DNA from 2 places in the Pseudidiomarina sp. genome. Region 2 is predicted to be linked to the other one. Evidence: predicted binding sites of a transcription regulator. Region 2 holds the regulator's gene; the other holds the start of a gene.
What was found. Region 2 encodes LexA, which represses DNA repair genes until DNA is damaged. Its sites were predicted from a motif close to TACTGTATNNNNATACAGTA; they were not measured.
Positions count from the first base shown of each region.

Region 1: ACN0UN_RS06430 (YebG family protein) is a predicted target of LexA. The motif match lies at 2,382-2,401, and genes of this name have one in related genera.

Region 1 is NZ_JBLWWR010000006.1:1,343-8,464, forward strand. It holds gene ACN0UN_RS06420 (diguanylate cyclase domain-containing protein) at 1-1,190, opposite strand, end outside; gene ACN0UN_RS06425 (endonuclease/exonuclease/phosphatase family protein) at 1,494-2,294, shown strand; gene ACN0UN_RS06430 (YebG family protein) at 2,429-2,704, shown strand; gene ACN0UN_RS06435 (SLC13 family permease) at 2,779-4,602, shown strand; gene ACN0UN_RS06440 (MipA/OmpV family protein) at 4,672-5,499, opposite strand; gene ACN0UN_RS06445 (PadR family transcriptional regulator) at 5,693-6,043, shown strand; gene ACN0UN_RS06450 (hypothetical protein) at 6,043-6,969, shown strand; gene ACN0UN_RS06455 (isopenicillin N synthase family dioxygenase) at 6,990-7,122, opposite strand, start outside.
Region 2 is NZ_JBLWWR010000007.1:49,567-56,688, forward strand. It holds gene ubiA (4-hydroxybenzoate octaprenyltransferase) at 1-410, shown strand, start outside; gene plsB (glycerol-3-phosphate 1-O-acyltransferase PlsB) at 424-2,871, opposite strand; gene lexA (transcriptional repressor LexA) at 3,018-3,638, shown strand; gene ACN0UN_RS07460 (SOS-response cell division inhibitor) at 3,635-4,048, shown strand; gene coxB (cytochrome c oxidase subunit II) at 4,352-5,467, shown strand; gene ctaD (cytochrome c oxidase subunit I) at 5,480-7,066, shown strand; gene ACN0UN_RS07475 (cytochrome c oxidase assembly protein) at 7,069-7,122, shown strand, end outside.

The sequences.
Region 1 (7,122 bases), on a different contig from region 2:
TCATACATTCGCATATCAGCAAGCTTTAACAGGCTGTCTACTGAATTTACCTCTTCTGTGCTGCAGGCTACACCTATACTGATAGATAGATGGATAGGTACGCCATCGACCACAAGTTCGCTACCTTCTACAGTTTGACGAATTTTAGCTACGAGTATATCGGCTATTTTGGAGTCTCTTATGCGGTTTAAAACTACTAGGAATTCGTCACCTCCCATGCGAGCTACTAAATCAGTGCTGCGAACAGCCGCTTGCATACGTTGCGCCACACACCGAAGGACCTCATCGCCAGCATAATGACCTAGATTATCATTGATCTCTTTAAAATAATTGAGATCGATTGCAACGACAAAAAAGTCGTCTTTTGGATTTTTATCTGCAAATCTTCGGTTTAGATAGTCTACAGTAAACCTACGGTTGACAAGATGGGTCAACGAATCAGCATTTGCTCGTTGTCGTTCAGCGAGATAATATGCCCACAGTAACGTGACTAGGCCAAATAGCAGTACATAGACAAGTAGGCTCCCCCAACGTACCAATGCAAGAAATAGGGTTTGATTCTTCTCAAGTATCGGAAAAAATTCAACCGCAATCCACCACTCGCCATTCGGGATTAAAAGTTTCCCGCTGTAATCGGCCACATTAAATAATGCTTCGTCCCCTTCAAAAGTTTGACCGGATTTACCAGTACCATTGATGCCACGTATAGCAATTTTGGTGTTCTCAATTCTGAACAATCCTGCGTCATTAATCAGTTGCTCATAATCAATAACAACGCTAACCGTGCCCCAGTAGTCTAAATTAACCGGATAATCGTTAAAGACCGGGATTCGAGCAATAAGTCCTCGCCCACCTTGCACAAGATCGACGGGCCCTGCAAGATATATATCCCCCCTTTCTCGAGCGGCAATTACAGTTTTGTATTGTTCGGGAACTGTTCGGAAGTCGAGGCCTATGGCCTTCTCGTTGCCTTCAAAAGGAATAACATGAACCAGCACATCGTTTGGCCCCATGCCTATGCTGCGAACATGCTTTGATTTTTGCAGTAATCTGTTACCGATTTCGTCGAAGTTTTCTGCCGCACTCTTAGGGTCAATGTTAAAAACTGTAGCAAGGCTATCGACCAAAAACACATCACGAAACAAACTTGATTCTAAATTAGACTTAGCAAGCAGAAATTGACTATTCAACTCCTCTACTCTTTCACTTTTTAATCTATCGTCAAGGAGCGTAACAACGGAACTCGTAAGGTATATAACAATAAGGAGTCCGAGCCCAAATAATGACAGTATTCCAGCGATAGTGCGCTTGCGTAAGTTCAAAAATAAGTCCTGTGTCGCTTTTTATTCGATTATTTTATAGGTTTACCTTAAAACTCATAACCCTGCAATATGTAAAACTCAGGTGTAACTACCCCGAAAAATAATACAGCTCACTCGTAGAATTTCTTTTAAACTAAAACTAAGGAATTTTACGATGAAAAACCACATGACATGATCGCTTTGCTTATTCAGCACGGCGTTATGTCGTCGCTGACCTTTACCGGAGTCGGAGCTGTGCTTAAACCAAAAATCGTGATTCCTCAGCAGTTCATACACGAGCAACCAATTCATCATGGCGAAGAATTTGGTGTGTTGTGTTGGAATACTCAGAAACTTACCGAAACATCAGATTTTCAACGTGTTTTGGCTGGCATTTTAGCAAGCTACCCCTGTCTATTTTTGTTGCTTCAAGAGGCAAAGCTGACACCGAAAAATAACTGGCTACTACCGCAATGGTCTTATGCTATTGCTCCAAATATGCAAACACGTCGCTCTGTTTATGGTGTACTCACCGCAAGCCAGTATGCTTTTACAGAAGCTCAAACTCGACTGAGCAGAAAGCGCGAAGGCATGTTCGCAACACACAAAAGTTACATGCTCTCGTATCACGCGTTAGCAGAAGGTGGCTCATTATTAGTTGTCAATGTTCATGCGATGAACTTCGTTCGTGTGAACCAATTTTCTCAAGAAATAGAGTTCATCAAAGAAGAGATATTAGGGCACCAAGGACCGCTTATTGTGGCTGGTGATTTTAACGTGTGGAGCCGTCAACGCCGGTTGCGATTGCTGCAATTTTGTCGCAGCGTGGGTCTACGACAAGCTATTATGGTCGACCCTCATCATATTAAAACCTACCGGCAGCACCCTCTCGACTTCATCTTCTACCGCGACCTGTCACTGCAAGGAACCTCAGCGATCGATACAAATAAAGTTTCTGACCATAATCCTCTTTATGCACGATTTAAGTTATAGCGACGCATTCAGCTTGGCTTACAGGTGCTCAGCTAGTACGACCAACTTGTGTCCTTTACAAATAAAAGGTTGCAACAGCTCACCTGTAACTGTATAAATATACAGTGTTTTTTAACTATCCATAAGGATGAACTATGGCGGTAGTAACTCAATACGTTGTTGTGCGAGACGGAGAGGAAAAGATGACATTTACCACGAAAGCTGAGGCCGATGCCCACGACAAGATGTTGGACATGGTCGATGGGCTGCTTCCCCTGCTCGAGCGTAGCGAAACAATCACCGATGAAAAAATGCTTGAAGACCTTGCCGTTTTTCTAGCGCGCGAACGCGAACATGTATTAATTGCCTTAGGCGCAAAAAAACCGGCGAAGAAAAAAACCTCGAAACCTGCGGACGTGCCGGCTAAATGATATTAAGCTGTTATTAAAACGCAGGGCTTCCTCTCAGTGTGGTGGCAACTTGAAATCAAGGCGGTTACCGACTTATGACTCTAGATCAGTGGCTTATTCTCGCAATTCTTGTGGCAACCGTGGTGATGTTCTTGATAGGTCGCTGGCGGCACGACATGGTTGCGTTGGCGGCACTTTTAGCCTGCGTTATTGCGGGGCTTGTTGATGGTTCTGCTGCATTCAGCGGCTTTGGCCACCCAGCTGTCATAACCGTAGCCTGTGTACTCATATTGAGTCAAGGCCTACAAAACTCAGGCGCGGTTGACGCTTTAACACGAGTCGCTTTGCCCGCTAATGCAGGTACGACCCTAAGCATCAGTGCGTTGATTGGCTTAGGTGCCCTGCTCTCGGGCTTTATGAATAATGTTGGCGCTATGGCGTTGTTAATGCCAGTTGCTGTGCATGTTTCGAAACGACTTGAGCTCACCCCAGGCCAAGTATTGATGCCCCTCGCTTTCGGTACCATTTTAGGTGGTATGACAACGCTGGTGGGAACACCACCTAATATCATTGTGTCAGGCTTTCGAGCCGAAGCAGGCCTAGGTAGTTTCGGTATGTTTGACTTCACGCCTATTGGCGTTGCCGTTGCCGCAGCGGGCGTGATTTTTACCGCTGTCATTGGCTGGCGATTGGTACCTGCACGCAAGCAAGCGGGAGTCGAAGGCTTTGAGTCAGGTGCGTACATCACCGAGGTTCGAGTTGACGAAGGGAGCAAGTCTGACGGCTTATCGTTGCATGAGATTGAGGCTGAATTGAAAGATGTCGATGCACAGATAATTGGGATTGTGCAGCACGAAGTGAAAATCATTGCCGCAAACCCAGGGCGTCGCGTTCATGCTGGCGACATATTAATGCTGGAAGCAGAAGCCGATGCGCTCAAGGATGTATTATCCATACTGGGGCTTAAGCTGGAAGAGTCAGTCGAAGACCAAGAAGAAGAAACTGACTCGAACGATGAAACAAAAACCGACGAAGACGACGACAGCGAAGAGAGCAAACAAAGCGAAATTGTTCTTTTAGAGTTAGTCGTTCAACCGAGCTCTCGACTCGTAGGCCACTCTGCGAAAGACATCCTACTGCGCACGCGATATGGCATTAATTTGCTCGCATTTTCACGCGAGGGTAAGCGTTCAATGAAGCGGCTGCGTGCCATCAACTTTCAATCTGGTGATTTGCTGCTGATGCAAGGCCCACCTGAGGCTATTGCGGAGTTCGCCGCAGACAACGGCTGCGTACCGTTGGCACAACGCGAGCTTCGCATTCCAAGCAAAGCCAAGATTTGGCAAGCTAGTTCAATCATGTTGGGCGCTATCGCTGTCGCCGCGCTTGGGTGGCTTCCAGCCGCGGTGTCGTTTGCTCTTGGTGTACTCGCCTCGATGGCATTGGGAACGGTGTCGCTACGCAAAGTGTACGAAGCGGTCGATTGGCCGGTCATTGTTCTCTTGGGCGCATTGATACCTGTTGCCGGGGCCATGGAATCAACGGGAACCGCTGCGCTTATAGCCACATTCCTGGTCGATAGCGTTGCCCAGGGCAACGCCATCATTGGATTGCTTGCTATTTTGTTGGTGACGATGTTCTTGTCCGATTTAATGAACAATGCCGCCACCGCAGCGGTGATGTGCCCCATAGCAATCAGTATTTCATCCGTACTCAACGTAAACCCGGATTCATTTCTGATGGCCGTTGCCATCGGCGCTTCGTGTGCGTTTTTAACGCCAATTGGGCATCAGAACAATACGCTGATATTAGGGCCTGGTGGATTCCGATTCGGCGACTACTGGAAGTTGGGCCTACCCATCCAAGTGCTCGTGGTTGCCGTTTCGATGCCTCTGCTTCTTATCGTGTGGCCGCTTTAATTAAACGTAGTTTCAACCGACCAAACCGCAATCAGCCCCGCGCCACTGGCATACGGGGCTCATCGCTGTCTAGAATATGTAAATGAACCCAACGCCGACTTCGGCTTCATAATTATTGCGAGCTATTGGGCTGTCCGAAATATCGTTACTGTATCGCTCATAGAGCGCCTCGACGAAAACCTGCCAATTATCATTGATATAATTACGGTAATTGTAATGCACACCAATTGAACGGAAACCTCCGTCTAGGTTGGTTTCATCCAGACCCGATGCAGTTGCTTGTGCTGCGTCGATGCCAAAGTCAGTATTGGCAAGATCGCTGTCGTGAAAAACCGCAACGACAGAAAGCTCAGAACCAGACCCGTCGATCTGCTCGCCGAAGCGACGACCCACGCCAAAAATACCAAGATTTCCGTTTTCACCGGCTACAACGCGGCCATCCAACCAATAACGCCAGTCAGCATCGAAAGCCCGACGCGCTTGGAAGGCGAACTCAACCCCTTCATCTGTGGCGCCGAGTCCGTCCAACCGACCGTCATCGGAATCGCTTTCTTCACGCCCTTCTTCGAAGCCCACGATGGCTTCTAATAGCCAGGTGTCAGAACGAAGTCCGCGCCACCCCAACGCCTCACCGGCAAAGAAAAAGATGTCATCCCCTCTACGCCACTGCACTGCGCCAGCAGGTTGGGCTTCTAAGCCGAACTCATCCGAACCTTCATAGGCAGACTCGTATTCAACACCCAAGCCTAATCCAACGGCCCAGCCATCTTGACCCTTGGTAAAATCATCAAGCGACGGCAAAGGCACCAAAGCTGCATTTTCTTCCTGTGCTGATGCTGTCTGAAAGCAAAGGGCGCTTGTGCACAATGCCAACAATAGACCTGTAACCTTTTTCATGTGAACTCCTCCAACATGTGTTGGTATAGAAAGACTTCTTAAAGCATAAGCATATTACTTAAGGATTATTTGAGTAGATCACATGCACCCATTTTATATTTTTAAACGTACTTGCATTTTTACTATGCGTCACCTAGTATACTTTACTGTGTTATATACAGTATGTAGTACACAGTACTTATTAGGATTCCACATGACAACAGCACAACTGGATAAACTGAAGCTTGAACTGAGGCGTGGCGTGTTAGTTTTGGCGGTACTCGCATCGTTAAAGACACCGCACTACGGCTACTCCTTGCGCAAACAACTGCACGAAGCAGGTGTCGACATTGACGAAGGCACGCTTTACCCGCTTATTCGCCGACTGGCTGATCAAGGCTTACTTGATAGTGAATGGCAACAAGGTGACGGCCGCGAACGCCGCTACTATCAATTATCGGAACTTGGTGCTGAATTACTTGAGCAACTCATTCAAGAGTGGCAGACATTAAATGGTGCTGTTACCCCCTTGCTAACCGGTAACAACGATAAGGAGCAAAACTAATGGATATGGTAGAACGCTATATAGCAGCAGTACAGCGCGAGCTTCCTGAAGATAAACGCGATGATATAGGCCGCGAATTAAAGGCCAATATCCTTGATCAAATAGAGGCCCTCGAAGCGCAACAAGGTCAGTTCAATGATAGTGATGTGTCCAGTTTGCTCCTTTCTATGGGGCACCCGCGAGACGTTGCTATAACGTATTACCCACCCAAGCCACTCATTGCTACTTCATTAATGCGACTCTACGCAAGTACCTTATATATGGTGCTTGGTGTGCTCTTTGTTATCTCCGTCATAGAAGTAACCAGCAACTGGTTAGGTGGGAATAGCATGGGCATAATTCGCTTTGTTCTGGCTATTGCGAGCGACTTTATCAATAGTGCCTTTTTCGCGTTTAGTGCCATCACTATTTCGTTTGCTGTCATGTCTCGCAGTCAAACCAACGGAAATAAACCTCGCACGTGCCGCTGGAGTCCAGAGAAACTGCCGACTGCCAGCAAAAGCTGGCAACATATCGGCTTAGACAACATTTTCACTGACTTAGCCACCCTGCTTTTTTTGATTTTACTCATATGGTATCCACTGTGGCGAAGCGACAGTAATTCCTTATTCTCTGCCGACGCACTGGAAATTTTACGGTGGTTCACGCCGGTGATTGTTGTGGCGGTAGTACACAGCCTGTGGCAACTTCGTGTGCGGTTGTGGAGCGCCAGCATGTTATGGCTGAATATAGGTGTGAATGCGGCATTTTTAGTTGTTTCACTTATTTTGATGCAAACTAAAGTGCTACAAGTCGAGTCTTTGCCAACTCTCGGCGATTGGGGAATAAACGTTGCCCAGTATGGCATTAATACAATTTTGATTGCGGTTGCGGTTATTTCTTCTTACGAAGTTATTCGCGATGCGCGCCGAATCCGGCGCTTGTGAGAGTCATCTGAGTGCGCAAACTAAGCGCGGCAATCGCCACAAATTTCGGTTGTTGCCGCGTAAGCGAAGCTTTTTGCCATCAGGTGTCGCACTGACTCATCGCAGTAATGCTTACGGGTTACATGCGTGTGTGAGCGCAAGCGTCCTTTTAGA
Region 2 (7,122 bases):
TTTTGATGCCCTTTACGGCGCTCGATCAAGGCTTGCCGCTGGTAGCTTGGGTGCTGTTTTTCGCCAATATTGCGTGGACTGTGGCTTATGACACTGAGTATGCAATGGCTGATCGCGCGGATGACTTGAAAATTGGGGTGAAGTCCACCGCCATTTTATTCGCAGGGCACGACACCTTCGCCATTGCGGTACTGCAATTGATTACGATTGCGCTGTTGGGTTGGCTTGGGTATTTGTTGCTATTTAGCTGGCCCTATTGGGCAGGATTGGGCGTTATTGTACTGTTATTCTTATGGCAGCATTACCTTATCTGGTATCGCGAACCACAGCGCTGCTTTCAAGCCTTTTTGCACAACAACAACGTAGGCTGGGTACTCACCCTTGCTGTTGCTGCGCATTATTGGTTTTAGCGCCCGGCTTGCCTTAACGCGCCGCACTCACTAATTGCTGAACCGACTGCCTAATGGTCTGCAGCACGGCTGGTTCCAGCAACAAATCAACCGCATCGCTGAGCTCACCAACGCGATGGTCTGCCACCATTTCACCCGAGTCAGACATGGTGAAGTACCCCTCGGATTTCAGCGTCCCTATGAGTGCGCTGAGCACTTTCTTATCAAAAAACTCAGGCGCATTCACGCCGTGAACCGCACTAAGGCGCTCTGCTAGCTGCACGGAATTTTGCTCAAGCTCACTACGAGAAATCGGTTGGGCTTTTTGCAGTAACTCTAAAACAATTGCATAACGCTGTGCCGTTTCACCCGCGCTTCGGGCTAATAAAACAAGCTGCGAGTATGCTTGCGAGTCTCGCTTAGCAACCATAAACTCGCCAGGTTCAGGCTCGCTAAGCAAGCCACATTGCACATACTGTTCCAACAATGCACTGACCCACAATTTCATATCCGCCTGAGAATGGCTGATGAATAACTCACTGCGCAACAGCGGGTGCAACTGGGCCAACAACTGGCTTGCCTGTTCACCGCTAAAACGCTTATGCCCCAACGCAAAGGCCGCCAAAAGCGCCGGCACAATAACCATGTGCATAATATTGTTACGGTAGTAGGTCATCGCAATCGCGTTGGTGCCATCAAGGCGAATCAGCTCACCGATACCGTCTGACTCGACGATGAATTTGTCATGTTTTTTAGCCAGCTGCCACAGTGCCTCGCCGTCTTCCTCGGGCACATATGCGTCTTTGCTATACGGCACTTCGCCTAAAATTTGAGTGTAAAGGTTTAGCTGACTGACCAGCTCTTCGCGTGTTAATGCATGCTGTTCAGAACTCAGAATAGCTAACGCAGTTAAGTTCACGCTGTTTAATGCCGCTGAATTATTGATTCGACACATAATTTCATCAGCCAATAAATTAACGGTTGGCGTTAACCATTTCGGGCGTTCTGGCTCTTCTGCGCCAGTAGTAATTGACTCACGCCAATTCGGCTGAAGTTTTTCCAGTGCTTCACCGAGGTTAATCGGCTCGCCAAAGCTCACATAGCCTTGGCCAAAGTTACGTAAGTGACGCAAGCTGCCTATCACCTTCCAGACCGACTCTTTTTCTTTTGATTTACCTTTTAGTTCTTTTAAGTAAGTACCCACTTCCATGACATGTTCGTAGCCAAGGTAAACCGGAACGAGCGACATCGGACGCTGCTGACCGCGCAACATTCCCTGAACGGTCATCGCAATCATACCGGTTTTGGGTGCCAACAAACGACCCGTTCGGCTACGCCCACCTTCAGTAAAGTATTCAACCGGGTAACCTTTTTGGAATAGCCGGTTAAGGTATTCGCGAAACACCGTGGAGTACAGTTTGTTGCCGCGAAAGCTGCGGCGAATGAAGAATGCGCCACCGCGTCGGAATAGGGGGCCGGCCGGGAAAAAGTCCAGATTCACACCCGCAGCAATATGCGGTGGAACCAGACCTTCTTTGTAAATTACATAACTTAATAGCAAGTAGTCCATGTGCGAACGGTGGCAGGGGACATAAACAATTTCGTGGCCCGTTTCAGCCAGCTCGCGGATACGTTCGCCACCTTCAACATGAATACCGTTATAAATGCGACTCCAGCACCATGACATGAACCGGTCCAGCAAACGAACCAAGGTATCGCTGTAACTCGCTGCAATCTCGTGCAGATACTTTTCCGCTACTTTGCGCGCCTGCTGCTCAGTTATTTTTTTACTGCGTGCTTCATCTGCAATGGCTTGCTGTAACGCGGGCGTGTCGAGCAGGTCTTGAATAACCACCGCACGTTCCGTCATTTTAGGCCCGGCAATTGCGTGCCTTAAGCGGACGAAATGCACCCGCGCAACGCGCGCTAACTTATGCGCAAGATCTTGCGTGGAGCCGCGTTGTTCAGCCATTTCTCGCAATTGCACAGGTAAACTGGCGCGCAGCAAAATATGCCGCCCGGAAAACATCACCAGCCAGAACTTGCGCCAATGGCCGGGGTTATCAATATCGGACACCATGGTATGCCCCTGGCGTGGCTCTTGTCCGGGCTTGCGCCCCCAAAATAACCCGATAGGTACAACCTTAATGTTCAACTGGCTGTCTTTTTGATGCGCTGCAATCAGCTTTTCAAAGTCTGCGATGGCCTTTCGGGCGGAACCGTGATCAGTCTGATCAAGAAACATGACGCGGGCTAACTGCTGACCATTAATAATTAGTTCATCAGTCGGGTCCGGTAATCCAGCTTGTTTCAACGCCCGCTGTGCCACCAACATGTCGGTGGTTGACGTGGAACGCATTACATACACAACATTGTTGTCACCGACCACTTGCTGGGCAGTGTCATCCAAAATAATTTCGAAACGCGTTAACCAACGCACTGGCCAGTACATAATCGCGCGCCAAAAGCCTCTTAGACTCATCGAATATCCCCACTAATTACAGACGTATAAAGCATACCACTAATGATAAAAATTGTCTGACTGAAAAATTTTTGAACAAAAAAGTTGCGAAACCAAAACACCTGTATATACTCACAGTATCACTGTATAGATAAACAGGTATTCAGATGCGTCCATTAACACCGAGACAGCAAGAAATTTTGACCCTTATCAAAGACAATATCGATGCGACTGGCATGCCGCCTACCCGCGCTGAAATTGCGCAGCGATTAGGCTTTAAGTCGGCTAATTCTGCCGAAGAGCATCTCAAAGCGCTCGCTAAAAAGGGTGTAATCGAAATGATGCCGGGCATGTCGCGCGGTCTCCGCTTAATTGGAGTAGACGTTGAAGAGCTACCAGAAGGGCTTCCTTTAATCGGCCGCGTTGCCGCCGGTGAGCCTATTTTGGCGCAGGAGCATATCGAAAGTCACTACCAAGTTGACCAAAATTTATTTAAGCCACATGCAGACTTTTTACTTCGCGTAAACGGCATGAGTATGAAAGATATCGGGATTCTTGACGGCGACCTGCTCGCAGTTCATAAAACTCAAGAAGCACGTAATGGCCAAATCATTGTAGCGCGCGTTGAAGATGACGTAACAGTTAAACGTTTTGAGCGACGCGGCAACATCATTTTATTGCACCCGGAGAACGAAGAGTTTTCCCCCATTCAAGTCGACCTTACCCATCAGTACTTCACCATCGAAGGTTTGGCTGTTGGCGTCATTCGAAATGGAGCATGGTTATGAGAAACGAATTCACGAAACAATTTAACGACATCGGTTTTGATGTATGGTCAGCCGTTCCTGCACTGGAAACAACCACCAATAATCTAGATGATATTTTGCCGCGGTTGCACGCCCTGTCATTGCGTACAAATCAGTGGATTACCGTGATTGGCGCGCGTCGTGACCTTATTGAACAATTGGTCAGTGCGGGTATTAGCCGTTCACGGATTCGCTGGGTTCACGGGCGCAGTCAAGATGAACGTGAATGGGCAACTGAACAAGCCCTTTTGGCCGGAACCAGTAGCCTTGTATTAAGTTGGCTCGGTGAATTATCACCGCGTATGCAACAACGATTAAAAATGGCTAGCAAGGTTAGCCAAACGCACAGTTTCGTGTTTAATGATTTACCTTCACTCACCCCTCTCCACTAAACCTGCTTGTGAAGGTTGTCAGTTAGGGCTGCAGTTGCAGCCCTTTTTTTATACTTAGATGTAAAAATTCTTCGAATAGGCGGTTTCTTTTTCACCAGAAAATGGTATTTTGAATGCGCATTAACTGCTAACACAATAAATAAAAATAAAATTTGATACATAACAACAAAGGGTTAGTGGGAAAAAGATTTTCATTTGAAAAGCTGTTCCTTTTTCTGCTCCCCTCGTTGTTCTTCAGGCTCGCACTTCGGTGTATTCGCGGCAGACCCGCGTCGGAAGAATGAGAGGAGATTTCGCGTGAGCATTAGACTCATCACTGCGCTAATAGCAAGTATTCCATTTGCTGCTAGTGCGCAATCGCAGTTGAACCTGACTCAAGGTGTTACCGAGATCAGTCAACGCGTTTACGACCTTCACATGACGATTTTTTATATTTGCTGTGTGATAGGTATTATCGTTTTCGGAGTCATGTTTGTTTCCATGATTGTCCACCGCAAGTCCAAAGGCCATAAGCCTGCGACGTTTCATGAAAGCGTTAAGGTAGAGATACTTTGGACCATTATCCCATTCCTGATTCTAGTCGGTATGGCGATTCCAGCGACCAAGACGCTATTTGCCATGGAGGACGCGTCCGAAGCTGAAGTCACTGTGCTGGTTACCGGGTCACAATGGAAATGGCACTACAAGTACTTCGAACATGACGTTGAGTTCTTTAGTCTACTGGCCACACGCCAAGACCAAATTAACAACCGTCTCGAAAAAGGTGAAAACTACCTGCTTGAAGTTGACCGTCCATTGGTTATTCCAACAGATACCAAAGTTCGTTTCTTGGTTACGTCAGATGATGTTATCCACTCATGGTGGGTTCCAGATTTCGCCGTGAAAAAAGATGCGAACCCAGGCTTCATCAACGAAGCTTGGACCAAGGTTGATGAGCCAGGAATTTATCGCGGCCAATGTGCTGAACTTTGCGGTAAAGACCACGGCTTCATGCCGGTTGTTGTTATCGCCAAAGAGCCAGCGGAATATCAAGCATGGATAAGCGAACAAGAAGCCATTGCAAAACAAGCAGCTGAAGAAGAACAACGCTTGCTGTCTATGTCGATGAGCAAAGACGAACTCATGGAGTTAGGCGAGCGCGTGTATTTGGGTAGCTGTGCTGCATGTCACCAACCTAGCGGTGAAGGTATTCCTGGCGTATTCCCAAGCTTGAAAGGCACCGAAATGGTCTTGAACGACCAGGCGGGCCACATTAATATCGTTGTCAACGGTAAAGCAGGTACAGCCATGCAAGCATTTAGCAATCAGCTAAGTTTGCGCGAGCTGGCGGCTGTTATTACCTATGAGCGTAATGCTTGGGGCAATGACACTGGCGACCTGATTCAGGCCGCTGATGTAAACGAATTTTTGAATCAGTAAGGGAGACCCGATATGAGCACAGTTGCTGGCGAGATGGATCATAACGACCATCACCACCACGCGCCATCGGGTATTACCCGTTGGTTATTCACGACAAACCACAAGGACATCGGTTCGATGTACCTTTGGTTTAGTTTTATTATGTTTTTGGTTGGCGGTTCAATGGCGATGGTTATTCGGGCCGAACTATTCCAACCAGGTTTGCAATTGGTTGAACCGCATTTCTTCAACCAAATGACCACTGTTCACGGCCTCATTATGGTATTCGGTGCAGTTATGCCAGCTTTCACCGGCTTGGCGAACTGGATGGTACCGATGATGATTGGTGCGCCAGATATGGCACTACCGCGGATGAATAACTGGAGCTTCTGGATTCTACCGTTTGCGTTTGCAATCCTACTGGCGTCGTTGTTCATGGAAGGTGGCGGCCCAGCGTTTGGCTGGACGTTCTATGCGCCACTTTCAACCACCTACAGTAGTGACTCCACGGCACTGTTCGTGTTCTCGGTTCACATCATGGGTATTTCGTCGATTATGGGCGCAATTAACGTGATTGTGACCATTATGAACATGCGTGCACCTGGCATGACCTACATGAAAATGCCGCTGTTTGTGTGGACATGGTTTATCACAGCCTTCCTGCTCATCGCTGTAATGCCTGTATTGGCCGGCGCCGTAACCATGGTGCTAACGGATAAATACTTCGGCACCAGCTTCTTTGACGCAGCAGGTGGTGGTGACCCCGTATTGTTCCAGCATATTTTCTGGTTCTTCGGGCACCCCGAAGTTTACATTATGATTTTGCCGTCCTTCGGTATCATCTCGGCGATTATTCCGGCGTTTTCCCGTAAACGGCTGTTTGGTTATTCGTCGATGGTTTACGCCACGGCGGCCATTGCTGGTTTAAGCTTTATCGTTTGGGCACACCACATGTTTACCACCGGTATGCCAGTGGCAGCAGAGATATTCTTTATGTATGCCACCATGCTGATCTCGGTGCCAACAGGGGTGAAAGTATTTAACTGGGTAGCCACCATGTGGCGCGGTTCAATTAGTTTTGAAACCCCTATGTTGTTTGCCTTGGCGTTCGTGATTTTGTTCACAATTGGCGGTTTTTCTGGGTTGATGCTTGCAATTACCCCAGTTGACTTCCAGTATCACGACACCTACTTCGTGGTCGCGCACTTCCATTATGTGCTCGTTACGGGTGCCATTTTCTCGATTATGGCAGCTGCGTACTATTGGCTACCGAAATGGACTGGCCACATGTACAACGAAACCTTAGCGAAATGGCACTTCTGGACCTCGCTGATCTCGGTCAACGTGTTGTTCTTCCCAATGCATTTTGCAGGCTTGGCCGGTATGCCACGTCGTATTCCGGACTACTCGCTGCAGTTCGCTGACATTAACCAAGTTGTTAGTATCGGTGGCTTTGCGTTCGGCTTATCACAGCTCATCTTCTTGGCGGTTGTGATCAAGTGTGTACGCGGTGGCGAAAAAGCATCTGCGAAACCATGGGAAGGTGCCGAAGGTTTAGAATGGACAGTACCGTCACCGGCACCGTACCACACCTTCGAAACACCGCCTGAGGTGAAATAGAAATGACTGGTAATAATCCGACACCTAACCCGCGCCCAAACAATGCGCGGGTCATT